One region of the Sinobaca sp. SA16-1 genome, then DNA from elsewhere that is predicted to be linked to it. Evidence: a T-box and tRNA genes for the amino acid it is inferred to sense, from the RefSeq annotation. Region 1 holds a T-box; the other holds one or more tRNA genes.
What was found. The T-box of region 1 lies ahead of tyrS (tyrosine--tRNA ligase). A T-box ahead of a tRNA ligase gene usually reads a tRNA of that ligase, here a tRNA-Tyr.
Positions count from the first base shown of each region.

Region 1 (7,481 bases):
GAAAAGTTTCTTGATACATACGGCCCTTACCTGGATGACAGCATTCTTTCCACTCATTTTCTGTTAGCTGATGGAGAATACACATGCATGGATTACAGCCCTGATTTCTTTGCTTCGTTAGTAAGCCGGACAGGGTCAGTGGATGCTGTAGCCCGTTTGTACTTTCAAACGGTTCTGCTGTCTGTGAAGGCCGGCCTCGGCCCGTTCAAACCCGGACGCCTGGGTCATATGACGCTCGTCCACAAATTCCAGCGTAAATTCCCGGTAAAACACTATCCGACCGATTTAGTGCATCAGATTCTGCATGCTGTTAAAAAGCACAATATGGAGCTTGATTATAACGGCGCGGGCACCGCTAAACCTCTCTGCCGGGAGCCGTATCCACCGGAATGGATCATCAAAGAAGCGCTGAGCCGGCACATTCCTCTCGTATACGGGTCGGATGCCCATCAGCCTGCCGAGTTATTCCAGGGCGTTAAGGAACTTTACCCCCTTACACTATTTAATGATAATTAAAGGAGATATGTACGATGCAGACTTCCCCGTTGCACCTTATTAACAAACAGCTTGACTCCCTTTTAGAAGGAGAAGCCGATCAAACCGCCAACCTGGCCAATGCTTCTGCTCTTTTGTACCAGCATTTTTCTTCGGTAAACTGGGCCGGATTTTATTTATATTCCCCAAAGGAAGATGAACTTATTTTAGGCCCTTTTCAAGGGCTGCCGGCCTGTGTCCGCATTTCTATGGGAAAAGGCGTATGCGGAACCGCCGCCGGGACTCTTGAAACCCAGCGGATCGCAGATGTTCATGCTTTCCCGGGCCACATCGCCTGCGACAGTGCCTCCGCTTCTGAAATTGTCGTTCCGCTTGTTAAAGAGGGCGTGCTTCTTGGCGTCCTGGACGTTGACAGCCCGGAACAAAACCGCTTTTCAGAAGAAGACCAGGAGATTTTGGAAGAATTCGCCGCTGTTCTTTTAAAGCATATTTAATACGCTTTACTTCTATTGACTTGACAGCTTTAAAAGGATATAATGATCTTTGTGCAAAAAGACAGCCAGGGTAAGCCTGCCATGTTCGATCTTTCTTCATTTTATTCCTATACTCGCAGGAGTATAAGGTGTATTGCGTACCCTCCAGCTGTCGAGGTGAAGATACGTGAAAATAAAATGGGCATAGCGGGAGATTACCAACGTTGCTCTTTTTTCAACTATTTTATTATAAAGGAGATTACTTGTATGTCACGTTATACAGGACCATCTTGGAAAAAGTCACGTCGTTATGGAATTTCTCTTAACGGCACAGGAAAAGAATTAGAAAAAAGACCTTATGCACCAGGTGAGCACGGCCCAACACAACGCAAAAAGCTTACTGAATACGGCCTTCAGCTTCAAGAGAAGCAAAAGCTGCGTTTCATGTACGGCTTAAATGAGCGTCAGTTCCACCGCACATTTGAAATCGCAGGCAAAATGCAGGGTGTTCACGGCGAAAACTTCATGGTTCTTCTTGAAGCACGCCTTGATAACATCGTGTATCGTCTCGGTCTTGCCCGTACGCGCCGTGGTTCACGCCAGCTCGTTTCCCACGGTCACGTAACTGTTGACGGTAAGCGCGTAGATATTCCTTCTTACCGCTTAAAGCCAGGCCAGGTTATTGGCCTTCGCGAAAAGTCACGCAACCTTACTTCTATCAAAGAAGCTTTGGATGTAAACAGCTACAAGCCTGACTTCGTCAGCTTTGATGAAGAAAAAATGGAAGGTTCGCTTGATCGTTACCCAGAGCGTTCTGAACTTCCTGCAGAAATCACGGAAGCCCTTATCGTTGAGTGGTACTCCCGTTAATAAAGAAAAGCAGCCGGCCGGCTGCTTTTTTTTATTTTAAATTGTGGATTTCAGTCTTCGTTTTACCAATAATAAGAGAAGACAAACGAAACCCCTCGTATTCCTTTCAACAGGAATACGAGGGGTTTTTAAATGCAGCGATGGTTATTTTTTTCGAAAACAAAACCATAAAAAAAGACCAGGCGGTGACTCAGGCAGACCAGCCACCGCTGAAGATTGGCCTGCCGAAAGCTCCCGCCTGAATAAACACCAGCCTTATCTTTTTTTAGATCTGATACAGCTGTTTCATTTTTTTAATGTACTTTTGGGACAGCCCTTTTTTCTCTATTTAAATGATACGAGCGCGTATTTCTTTTTGCCTCTTCTTAAAATAGTGTACCTGCCACCGATTTTGTCTTCATTGGACAGCTGCTTTTGTAAATCGGTGCAGCGTTCCCCATTAATGTAAACGGCACCGTTTGTAATATCTTCTCTCGCCTGTCGTTTCGACGGAGAGAGTTTTGCTTCCACGAGTGTATCAATTAAGCCTGGTTCTTCGTTCGTTCCTGCCTCATGGGTGGGAACGTCTTTGAATCCCTGCGCAATTTCATCTGCCGAAAGCTTTTTCACGTCTCCCCCGCCAAAAAGGGCCGCCGAGATATTCTGTGCCTGCTGTACTGCTTCTTTACTATGAACAAATGCCGTAAGCTCTTCGGCCAGCTTCTGCTGGGCTTCTCTTTTTTCCGGTGCTTGCTGCATTTTCTGTTCGTATTCCTTTATTTCTTCCGCCGGGAGGAATGTAAAGTAATGCAGAAACTTGATTACATCTCTGTCATCGGTGTTTATTAAAAACTGATAAAACTCATACGGTGTCGTTTTAGAGGGATCGAGCCAAATCGCACCACCCTCAGTTTTACCAAATTTGGTGCCGTCCGCTTTTGTGACAAGAGGAATAGTGAAGCCGAATGCTTCGGCTTTCTGCTCTTCATCTGCGCTTTTTCTGCGGATCAGCTCCAGCCCTGCCGTTATATTGCCCCACTGGTCGCTGCCGCCGATCTGAAGACGGCAGTTTTTCTCTTTAAACAGGTGAAGGTAATCGAGGGACTGAAGAATCTGGTAGCTGAATTCTGTAAAAGAGATGCCGTTTTTGATTCGGGATTCCACCGATTCTTTGGACAGCATATAATTCACGCCAAAATGCTTTCCGACGTCTCTTAAAAATGTAATAACACTCATTTCTCCGATCCAGTCAAAATTGTTAACAATTTCTGCTCCGTACTCTCCTGTGAAATCAAGGTGCCTCTGCAGCTGACTGCGGATTCTCTCACTGTACATTTTTACTACGTCTTCTTCGTTCAGCGACCGTTCGACACTCTTTCCGCTGGGATCTCCAATAAACCCCGTAGCTCCGCCGACTAAAGCGAGAGGCTTGTGGCCGGCCAGCTGAAACCGGCGCATCGTAATAATTGTAAGCAGATGTCCGATATGAAGGCTGTCGCCGGTCGGGTCAAATCCACAATAAAGCGTAATAGATTCTTTGTTAAGTAAAGCTTCCAGCCCTTCCCGGTCGGTTACCTGATTCACTAATCCTCTTTGTTCCAGATCCTGTAAAATAGTCATTGTGTCTCTCCTTTTAAATTAACCACCAACGCAGCGGCTGCCGTCATCGGACAAATAAAAAAAGCCCGCTTTTAATAAAAGGGACGATGTTTACCGCGGTACCACCCTTTTTTAAAAGCAAAGCCTTTCACTCAAACCGTTAACGGCGGCTGCCGTCTTTATCTGCTAAAGAAGCTCGGATAACGTAATTCGCTTTTTTATATGTACCGGCTTCCACCAGCCGCCGGTTCTCTGTGACAGGGATAAAAAAAGCTACTTCATTTCGTCTGCGCTGTTCTGTTATTTATGATAATCACTATTTAACATGGTTTTTCCGGCAATGTCAAGCTTCACTGCCGATTGTCCTTAGTTTAAATATGGGTCTTTTATATGCTATAATGAGCTAGAAATTTAGGGGGTCGCTGCATGAAAAAATTTTTATACAAAGCTAACAAACGAGTCGATTGGTTTAGAGGAAAACAGCTGGGAGAGGAATCCTACTCCCGTTCTAATATTATTATAAATATTGTTCTGGTTGCTGTTATTGTTTTTATTTCTTTTATCCTTTTTATCGGGTCGGTCGGCGCTGGTTTTTTTGTGTCGCTCGTAGATGATCAGGAAGCACTGAACGAAGAAGAAATGCGGGCAGAGATTTATGATTACGAACAGGCCAGTGATATGTATTTTGCCGGCGGTGAATCGTTGGGAAACGTCCCTGCAGATATTGAAAGACAGCAGGTGCCGCTTGAAGATATTTCCGACAATCTGGTCCATGCCATTATTGCTACAGAAGATGAAAACTTCTATGAACATGATGGTATCGTTCCTACTGCTTTGTTCCGGGCTACATACCAGGAGATGAGCAACGCAAGTGTCCAGACCGGAGGAAGTACACTAACCCAGCAGGTTATTAAAAATCAACTTTTAACAAATGAAGTAAGTTTCGAAAGAAAAGCTAAAGAGATTCTGCTGGCTCTTCGGCTGGAAGGCTACTTGAACAAAGATGAAATTCTGGAAGCCTATCTTAACCTTGTACCATTTGGCCGGAATGCCAACGGCTTAAATATTGCAGGCGCCCAGTCTGCTGCGGAAGGTGTATTCGGAGTAGACGCTTCCGAGCTTAATATCGCCCAGGCAGCTTTTATTGCCGGCATGCCTCAAAACCCTTATGGTTATACGCCCTTTGAAAATAACGGAACCGTAAAAGAAGAATTCGAAGCAGGACTTAACCGCAAAGACCGCGTATTAAATGACATGCATGACAAAGGCTATATTACAGAAGAAGAATACGAAGAAGCGATGGCCTATGACATCGAGGAAAATTTAGCAGAGCCGAGTGATACGGTTACAGATGAGTATCCTTATATCACGGGTGAAGTGCAGCGCGAAGCCTCTACTCTTCTTCGTGATCAAATGCTTGAAGAAGATGATGTAAACCTCAACGCAATGGATGAAGAAGAGCGTGAACAGACGCTTGAACAGTACACGACAGACGCCAGGGAAGACCTGGCAATCGGCGGGTACGACATTCATATTACAATTGACAAAAGTATCTATGACAACATGCAGGAATCCATTGAAAGCTCCACCTGGTTTGGTCCGGATCGTACCAATGGAGATATAACAGAGCAGGAAGAAGTCGGTGCGATGATGATTAATAACGAAACCGGAGCCATCATCAGTTTTGTCGGCGGCAGAGATTACGATACACAGAACTTAAATCACGCTACACAAACGTTCCGACAGAATGGCTCCACAATGAAACCGCTCCTTTCCTATGGACCTCTAATGGACGAAGGAGAACTGCATCCCGGTTCTACTGTAGCCGATGTGCCGACAGACTATACGACGGGAACAGAAATTAATAATGCCGGCAGCGGCTTTGAAGGATTTATTCCGGTACGGGAGGCGCTGCAGCGTTCTCAAAACATTCCTGCAGTAAGAAGCTTCTGGGAACTCGAGCAGGAAGAAGCTAAAGAACATTTAGAAAACCTCGGTTTCACGAGACTATCGGAGGAAGAACCTGTAGAATCAACCGCATTGGGCGGACTCGAGAACGGGGTAACTGTTTCGCAGAACACGAACGCTTTTTCTACATTTGCCAATGAAGGCCAGTACCATGAGAGCTATATGGTAGAACGCATTGAAAAGAAAAGCGATGGCGAAGTCGCCTACGAGCATGAAACAGAAGAAACCGAAATATTTTCCCCGCAGACAAGCTATTTAATGGTTGATATGCTTCGGGATGTTCTTGAGTCACCCGGAACAGCCGCCCAGCTTTCTTCTTACTTGGACGAAGAAGGCGACTGGGCCGGAAAAACAGGAACAACGTCTGATCAGGTAGATGCCTGGTTTGTAGGTATGAATCCTGAAGTCACTATGGGACTCTGGCTCGGTTATGATAACCGTGAACAGCAGAATCAGCTGGAAAACTCATACAACGGGTATTCCTACAGTGAGCGTACCCAGAATATTTGGGCTGATTTAATGAATGCCGCCACCGAGGCCAATCCGGATGCTGTTAATACGGACAGCACGTTTGAAGAGCCTGATGGCATTGTGGAACAGGAAATCTGCGGTTTATCCGGCCTGCTTGTCTCTCCTATGTGTGAAGAAGCCGGACTTGCTGTAACAGATCTAATGAATGAAGAGTTCGTGCCAACAGAAGAAGATGACAGCCTTCAGGAAGGCGAGCTCGTTGAAATTGATGAAAGCACCTATACTGCTTATGAAGAAACTCCTGACGATTTTACTTTATCGGGAATTATTCTGAATGAAGATTATTTCGATGACATTGATAATCCGGAAGAGTATTTTCCAGGAGACATTGGTGATGTTACTGTCGACCGGGATGCTCCCGATAACGAAAGAACCCCTGCTGCTGTTTCAGGCGTATCAAGCAGCGGCACTGAGCTTACATGGTCGGAACACCCAGACGATGATATTGTCGGATACAGAGTATATGAAGGCAGCAGTGTAGAAGATACTATTGTAGGAAAAGACAACACCTCTGCCACACCTGGATCCGGCTCCTATACAGTCAGAGCTGTCGACACCCGTGGAAGAGAATCCTCCGATTCTGCAAGTGCAGGAATTTCTTCCGGCACAAATGGATCAGAGGATGACGATGATAACGGTGATGAGAGCGGCTCAGAAGACGCCAGCCGGGATAGCGAACCTTCTACCGGCACCACAGAGGAAGACCCGGAAAGCCAGGACGAATCGTCTGATGAGAGTTCAACGGAACCGGATGAAGACACTAACGGTTCCGATGAAGAACAGGACTCACCGGCAGAAAGTTCAGATGAAACAAATCAGGAAGAAAACGGATCTTCAAATGGGGAGGATGCCGGAAACGATGATTCTTCAAACGAAGAAGATAGTTCTTCCGACAACGGCGGCAGTGAGACAGAATCACCTTCAGATAACGGTGCATCTCCACCAGCGGATGAGGACACTTCTCCTGAGCCGGAGAGCCCCGCTGAACCAGAAGCCCCTGCTGAAGAAGAGGAAACGCCTCCTGCTGCACCTGAGCCCGAGGAAGAAACGCCTGTTGAAGAACCAGCTGAGCCGGAAACCAACGGTTCAAGCTCAGAAGAGGACGGTGCCTCCAGTCCAGAGGCCCCGCCTGAAAACAGCAGTGGCACCAGTACTGAATCTGAAGAGGAAACAAGTTCTCAAGGCGGCGGCTCTACTCCTGTAAATCGGGAAGAGGATGAAGAAGCCGAAGAGGAAACGGAAGCCGAGCCTGAACCAGATTCAAGCCCGGAACCGGAAGATACTTCCGATGCGGAAGAAAGTCCGGAATCAGAGGACGGTCCGGAGTCGGAAGAAGAATAGCATCTATTTGATTACGTTTAACAGCCTTATTCCTAAACTGGAATAAGGCTGTTTTTTAATACGTTTGAACCCAGCATGACGCTGTACTCTATCTACAGCGTCTCATGAAAAGCGCGCCTGTAAACGAAAAAAGCCTCATTCCTGTGTGGAATGAGGCTTTTGATTATTTGCTTATTCTTCCATCGTAGAAAGATCGCCAGTTGGAAGATCGAGTTCCCATGCTTT
Region 1 covers NZ_JCAKFL010000003.1:113,686-121,166, reverse strand. Annotated here, with positions in the region: gene hisJ (histidinol-phosphatase HisJ) at 1-516, shown strand, start outside; gene AC5W2J_RS08605 (GAF domain-containing protein) at 531-989, shown strand; gene rpsD (30S ribosomal protein S4) at 1,236-1,838, shown strand; gene AC5W2J_RS08595 (hypothetical protein) at 1,880-2,080, shown strand; gene tyrS (tyrosine--tRNA ligase) at 2,163-3,437, opposite strand; T-box leader at 3,514-3,715, opposite strand; gene AC5W2J_RS08585 (transglycosylase domain-containing protein) at 3,843-7,256, shown strand; gene acsA (acetate--CoA ligase) at 7,428-7,481, opposite strand, start outside.

Region 2 (7,481 bases), on a different contig from region 1:
ATGTGTTGGAAGCCGTTCTTTCCTCTCAGTTTAATGTTCTGATGACACCGGAGAGCTACAATACAAGAATGGGTATCACATTGACTATCCGTAATATGCTCAAGCCGTACCATGAAATTTTCATAGCGGAAATGGGTGCCAAACAAGAACATGACATTCAAGGCGTCTGTGACCTGGTCCACCAGAAATACGGTATTATTACAGCTATCGGTGAACAGCATCTGGAGACATTTAAGACGCTTGATACCATTAAGAAAACGAAGTTTGAAATTGTGGAAAGCCTGCCAAATGACGGCACCGCGTTTTTAAACAAAGACGATGAAAATATCATGTCCTATGAGCAGCGCAACCAGGTACGCACGATGTATTATGGAATCGATGCGGAAGATCTTCACTTCCGTGCAGATAATATTGCGTTTTCTTCTAAAGGGTCCACTTTTACTATTATGAAATATGATGGCAGCTCCGTGGATGTAGAGACAAAGCTGCTTGGTCGTCATAACATTTACAATATCCTGGCGGCAGTAGCTATTGGTTCGGAAAAAGGTATTCCGTTAGAGAAAATGGCACGTGCCGTGAAAAAGCTCCAGCCGGTGGAACACCGCCTGGAGCTCAAGAAGCCGCAGGGGAACATTACGATTATTGATGACGCCTTTAACTCCAATCCGGTAGGGTCAAGGATGGCACTTGAAGTGCTTGGCCAGATGCCGGAATACAAGATGCTGATTACTCCGGGAATGATTGAACTCGGAGATAAAGAGTACGACCTGAATAAAGCATTTGCCGAGTATGCGGCGGATGTGTGCGATTTTATTATTTTAGTAGGGAAAAAGCAGACAAAGCCTATGCAGGACGGCCTTCTGGAAAAAGAATTTCCGGAAGAGAAGTACTACGTAGCCGCTGACCTGCAGGATGCCTTAAATAAAATGCACGAGAAAGCTGTCCAAAAATCCATTGTGTTATTGGAAAACGATCTGCCGGACACATTTAATGAGTAGAGAATGCGAGGGACTTACCTATGAGAACTAGAGTTGGTGTTTTTTTCGGAGGAATATCTGTAGAGCACGAGGTATCGGTTATTTCAGCGGTACAGGCAATGCATGCCCTTGATGAAAAATTATACGAAGCAGTACCTGTTTATATTGCAAAAAACCGCCAGTGGTATACAGGAGAAGACCTCCGCGACATTGAAAACTATAAAGACCTTAACCAGCTGTTTGAAAAGCTGCAGAAAATTACTGTTACGGGCGGGGATGACGGCGGCGTAGTGCTGCAGAAAAAACCTGTTCCTAAATTCGGGAAGCGTGTTGTCGCGGAAATTGACGTGGCTTTCCCTATTGTTCACGGTACGTTTGGAGAAGACGGCGTGCTGCAGGGATTCTTTGAACTAATGGATATCCCTTATGTAGGGTGTGACGTTATGTCCTCTGCTGTCGGTATGGATAAAGTGATCATGAAGCAGGTGCTCCGTGATGCACAGATTCCGGTTCTTGATGACATTTGGTTTTACGGTACGCACTGGTCCGACAATCCGGAAGGAATTACCGCGTTAGTAGAAGAAACGCTGGAGTATCCGGTAATTGTGAAGCCGGCTAATCTTGGATCAAGCGTAGGCATCAGCAAAGCCGGAGACCGCGATGAACTAAGAAGTGCGGTGGAAGAAGCGATGGAATTTGCCAGCAAAATTCTTGTAGAGCACATGGTTGAAGATATGAAGGAAATTAACTGTTCAGTTGTAGGCGACTACGAAGAAGTAGAAGCTTCCGTATTGGAAGAAGTATTGAAAACAGAAGACATTCTAAGCTATCAGGATAAGTATCAGGGCGGCGGCAAAGGCGGCGACGGTGCAAAAGGTATGGAAAGTACAGACCGTGTCATTCCAGCGCCCTTGGATGAAGAGCAGACAGAAGATATTCAGCACCTGGCAAAAGATACGTTCCAGTCACTTGGATGCAGCGGCGTCTCACGTATTGATTTTATGATCGACCAGGCAACTGATATGATCTATGTAAACGAAATTAATACAATCCCGGGCTCCCTTTCCTTTTATCTTTGGGACCCAGCGGGCAAAGATTATACAAGCTTGACGCATCAGCTGATTCAAATGGCATTGAAGCGTAGAAGAGAACGCGAAAAACTTACGTTCTCGATTGACTCAAACTTATTTTCCACCCAGAGCGCGGGCGGGCTCAAAGGTGGAAAAAGCGGAGCTAAAACAGCATCCCGCAGCTAGTTGGAAAAACAGTAAGAATCGGAGAAATGTCTCCGGTTCTTTTTTCTTTTTCTGCAATAAAAAGATTGCATCCTATAATTTCATGGGGTATAATATCATTTGGCAGTAAGGAATTCATCTGTCTTTGTTTGTACGGCCCGTTGGTCAAGTGGTTAAGACACCGCCCTTTCACGGCGGTATCACGGGTTCGAATCCCGTACGGGTCACCATTATTTTTTTGTTTATACCAAGCAGATCAATGTGGAAAGTTTGTTTTTGGAGGGGTAGCGAAGTTGGCCAAACGCGGCAGACTGTAAATCTGCTCCCTCTGGGTTCGGCGGTTCGAGTCCGTCCCCCTCCACCATTTAAAAATAGAACGAGCCATTAGCTCAGTTGGTAGAGCATCTGACTTTTAATCAGAGGGTCGGAGGTTCGAATCCTCCATGGCTCACCATTTTTCAATCATGACAATAAAGTCATGGTTTTTTTTGTGTTTTAAGAGAAGAAAATAGAATTTAAAATAGAGGATAAAAAGTAAAAAAAAGGAAAATATCTCTAATAATATGCATATAAAATACATAATTTTAAATAGCTCGTTATATTATCTTCCGAAAAGCAAAGCGGGAAAGAAAATTCATGCTACCTTGATGAAAGAATTTACTTTGAATATATGAGGTGGGGCGTAGCATGAGAGTTAAAGACATTTTTAAATTTAAAGATGAACGTATTAAAATTCTGCATTTCTGCTGGTTTGCTTTTTTTGTTTCTTTTTTCGCCTGGTATAATATGGCGCCGCTTGCTACAACTATGATGGATGATATGGGCTGGCTGACTACTCAGCATATAGCAGCACTAGGCATTATTAACGTAGCGCTGACAATTCCGGCCCGAATTGTAATAGGGAGTTTACTGGACCGCTTTGGACCGCGTATCGTTTATTCTTCTTTATTGGTACTTATGTCTTTTCCTACTTTTATATTTGCATTTGGAGACACCTGGATGCAGCTGATGATTTCGAGGTTGCTGCTTGGAAGCATCGGCGCAAGCTTTGTTGTTGGTATCCGGATGGTATCCGAATGGTTTCCGCCTAAGCATGTCGGCTTTGCAGAGGGTATATACGGCGGGTGGGGGAACTTCGGCTCCGCGGCCGCTGCGATGCTTCTTCCTTGGCTCGCGCTGACTCTTTTTGGAGGAGACCAGGGCTGGAGATATGCGGTAGCGTTTACCGGAGTCGTTACGTTTGTATATGGTTTTATCTTCTACTTTAACGTCAAAGATACACCGGACGGGCGGGCAATGATCAAGCCGAAGAAAGCAAGCGCCATGGAAGTAAGCAGCTATAAGGATATGGTCCAACTCATTTTCTGGACGCTTCCCCTCGGCGGAGCATTAGCTCTCAGCGTATGGAGAATTGAACAGCTCGGATTTGTGTCTGAACCGGCGTTGTATACAATATGGTCGCTTATTGTTGTTGTTGTTATTTATCAGGTATACAATATTTTAAAAGTGAATCTGCCCATTTTGAAAAAAGGGGTTCCGGAAGACGATCGTTATAACTTTAAAACGGTAGGGGCGTTGAATAGTACGTATTTTGCGAATTTTGGAGCCGAACTTGCCATTGTAGCGATGCTGCCGATGTTTTTCCAGCTTACCTTCTCGCTTTCTCCTGCCAATGCGGGGCTGATAGCTGCATCGTTTGCGTTTATTAATCTGCTGGCCCGGCCGCTTGGGGGCGTTCTTTCTGATAGAATGGGAAGCCGCCGGAAAATTATGCTGATTTATATGTTTGGTATCTCCTTTGGCCTGATTGGGATGGGAATGATCAATTCCGATTGGCCGCTGTACTTAGCTGTACTGGTGACTATCTTTACTTCCATGTTTGTACAGGGAGCGGAAGGAGCCACGTTTGCGATGGTGCCGATGGTTAAAAAACGCATTACCGGTCAGGTAGCCGGTATGACAGGTGCTTACGGAAATGTCGGAGCTGCTGTGTACTTAACGCTTTATACGTTCGTTACGCCCCAGCAGTTTTTCTTTATACTGGCAGGGGGAGCGTTCGTCAGCTTTGTGATCTGTTATTTCACACTGGAAGAACCACAGAATTCTTTCAGCGAGGATTACTACTACTCTGAAGACGATCTTGCCCTCGCAAGGGAATCAGATGAGAAGATAGCTGAACAAGAAGTAGCCGCCCACAAGCGGTAAAATACAGGACGCCTAAAGCTTCGGCCTCTGCCGGAGCTTTTTTGGTGAATCGGCTTGAAAGCAAAAGCTTTGTTGACGGCAAAAAATATGAATGGTATAGTGGAACATGTCCTAGAAAAAAGGGAATGTTCATGCGGGTGTAGTTTAGTGGTAAAACCTCAGCCTTCCAAGCTGATGATGTGGGTTCGATTCCCATCACCCGCTCCATACATACTATGATAGAAGGGGCCTTAGCTCAGCTGGGAGAGCGCCTGCCTTGCACGCAGGAGGTCAGCGGTTCGATCCCGCTAGGCTCCACCATTTCTATAAAATACAAAGCTGTCGGCTGTAAGCCGGCGGCTTTTTTTGTGCGTCCATTTGTTAAAATAGTCGTCAATATCCGAAACAGAAGAACCGTGGTACAATAAATTGTGCTTAATTGGAATAGAAATCCATTCCTCTTTGAAATCAACGGAAACGAACTATACATATATTTGTTTTGAAACGAAAGGGTTTATTCTGCGTAATTAAGAGACCCGGAAAGGGTGGAGGTCATACGAGATGGATGCGGTTGTCAAACGTCTGATTAAAGCGATAAAAAAAGAAGACGATCAGGATGCTTTTGCAGAGCTTGTGGACCTGTATAAAGATAAGGTGTACCAAATCGCATACCGGATGACCGGAAACGCTTATGAGGCTCAGGACGTTGCGCAGGAAGCATTTCTCCGGGCTTATGCCAATTTGGAAAGCTATGATGAATCCAGAAAGTTTTCCACATGGCTGTTTCGAATCACCACCAATCTCTGCATCGACCGGCTCCGCAAGAGAAAACCGGATTATTCCCTTGATGCGGAAATCCAGGGAACCGAAGGGCTGAGCGGCTATTCCCAGCTGTCTTCAGAAGACCTGCTGCCGGAAGAGCAGGTAGTAGCCTTTGAAATGCAGGAATGGGTGCAGACCGAAATTGCAAAGCTCCCTCCTAAATACCGGTCTGCTATTATTCTTCGATATATTGAAGATTTATCGATAAAAGAAATCGGCGATATTCTCGATCTTCCGGATAATACAGTAAAAACCCATATTCATCGTGGAAGAGAAGCGCTGCGTAAGCGGCTTAGAAATATTTAAGAGGGGAGGGACTGTCATGGCCTGCCAGAAAAAAGAAGAAAAACGAATCGATCAGTATGTAGATGGAGAACTAAATGCCGTCGAACGAAAAGAACTTTTTGCCCATTTTGAGAAATGTCCGGACTGCGCGGCGCACTACCGTGAGTTAAACAGAACCGTCATGTTTGTCCAGAGTACGTCCCATATAGAGGCGCCCATCCGCATGACAGACCAGATCATGCAGAACCTTCCTTCCAGAAAAAAGAAGCCCGGCTGGAAAAAGTGGGGCAGGAAACATCCGGTATTGGCAGCAGCGGCTATTTTTCTGCTGTTAATGTCATCAAGCATGATGTCTATCTGGAATGACCAAAGCGGCGGCCAGATCGCAGTAGCCGGAGGAGAAAATGTAGAAATTGATTATGAAAACGGCAAAGTGATTGTGCCTGCAGGAGAAGTTGTTCACGGGGATCTAATGGTCCGCAATGGTGAAGTAGAAGTGCATGGGGAAATACAGGGGGACCTTACAGTCATCAACGGAGAACCATATTTAGCTTCAGCCGGCCGGGTAGCCGGTGATATTGAAGACGTAGACCAGGCTTTGGAGTGGATGTGGTATTACGTCAAGAAATTCACGACGGAAGCATTTACCTGGAATACAGAAGAATAAAATCACATGTGCTATTTTTTTCATCGACAGTGAAACAAAGAAGGAACAAAGAACGTCTATACACACTTCAGAAAAGAAAAGACCACTGTCGTTTTCAAGAAGAACAATAGAGAACTTGTGCTATAATGAATCTGTTGTTTTCTTTTTTTCGTTAGACAAAAATGGAGGAAAAGCGCATGTTTTTTGGAGAGGATTTTAACCTGTTGCGAACCCTTGGCGCAGTAGTGGACATTGTGCTTGTTGCCTACGTAGTATATAAACTGATTACAGTAATCCGGGGAACAAGGGCAGTTCAGCTCGTTAAAGGGATCTTATTTATTCTTATTATATGGTTTTTAAGCAGTGTATTTGGCCTGAGAACACTGCAGTGGATTATGTCCCAAGCCGTTACATACGGGCTTCTGGCCATTATTATTATCTTTCAGCCGGAGCTTCGAAGAGCGCTTGAGCAGCTCGGAAGGGGCAGGTTATTTGGACGTGCTTTAATGGCTACAGAAGAGAGCTCACGAAAAACGGTGGATGCGATCACGAAATCTGTACGGTATATGTCCAAGCGCCGAATCGGTGCGTTGATATCCATTGAAAAAGGCACGGGCATGAATGATTATGTAGAAACAGGCATTCCAATGAATGCCACGGTTACCTCGGAACTGCTCATTAATATTTTTATTCCGAATGCTCCTTTGCACGATGGAGCGCTGATTATGCGTAACAATGAAATTGCAGCAGCGGCCTGCTATCTGCCGCTGTCCGAAAACCCTTTTATCTCAAAAGAACTGGGAACCAGGCACAGAGCAGCTCTTGGCATCAGTGAAGTGACGGACTGCCTGACAGTCGTAGTTTCTGAGGAAACCGGCAGTGTATCGGTGACCAAAAACGGAGAACTGCACCGTAATCTAGATGAAGAAACGCTTCTCGCCATGCTGGAAAAAGAACTGATTTCCGATGATCGTAACAGCAATGGTTTGTGGCAGTGGGGGAGGTCCTAATTATGATGGATAACATGTTTAGTAATAAATGGTTTGTCCGTTTCATATCCTTGTGCATTGCTATTATGCTGTTTATGATGATCAATATGAGTAATAATGTAAGCAATCAGGCGAGCGTACTGCCTGACCAGGAAGACAGCACGTTTGAACTGGAAGACGTGGAACTTATCGTAGATTATGATGAAGAAAATTATTCTGCTACAGCTACGACACCGGATGATCTGCGCGTTCAGCTTTCCGGCTCCCAGACCTCTCTTACATTGTTCCAGCTCTCCAATACGTCTTACGAAGTGTTTGTAGACGTGGAAGGACTTGGAACTGG
Region 2 covers NZ_JCAKFL010000004.1:389,539-397,019, reverse strand. Annotated here, with positions in the region: gene AC5W2J_RS13770 (UDP-N-acetylmuramoyl-tripeptide--D-alanyl-D-alanine ligase) at 1-998, shown strand, start outside; gene AC5W2J_RS13765 (D-alanine--D-alanine ligase family protein) at 1,019-2,233, shown strand; tRNA gene AC5W2J_RS13760 (tRNA-Glu) at 2,368-2,442, shown strand; tRNA gene AC5W2J_RS13755 (tRNA-Tyr) at 2,491-2,576, shown strand; tRNA gene AC5W2J_RS13750 (tRNA-Lys) at 2,591-2,666, shown strand; gene AC5W2J_RS13745 (NarK family nitrate/nitrite MFS transporter) at 2,900-4,417, shown strand; tRNA gene AC5W2J_RS13740 (tRNA-Gly) at 4,551-4,624, shown strand; tRNA gene AC5W2J_RS13735 (tRNA-Ala) at 4,642-4,717, shown strand; gene sigW (RNA polymerase sigma factor SigW) at 4,958-5,524, shown strand; gene AC5W2J_RS13725 (zf-HC2 domain-containing protein) at 5,541-6,170, shown strand; gene cdaA (diadenylate cyclase CdaA) at 6,347-7,159, shown strand; gene AC5W2J_RS13715 (CdaR family protein) at 7,162-7,481, shown strand, end outside.
Region 2: it encodes a tRNA-Tyr, which carries the amino acid that the T-box ahead of tyrS (tyrosine--tRNA ligase) is inferred to sense. The anticodon was not compared.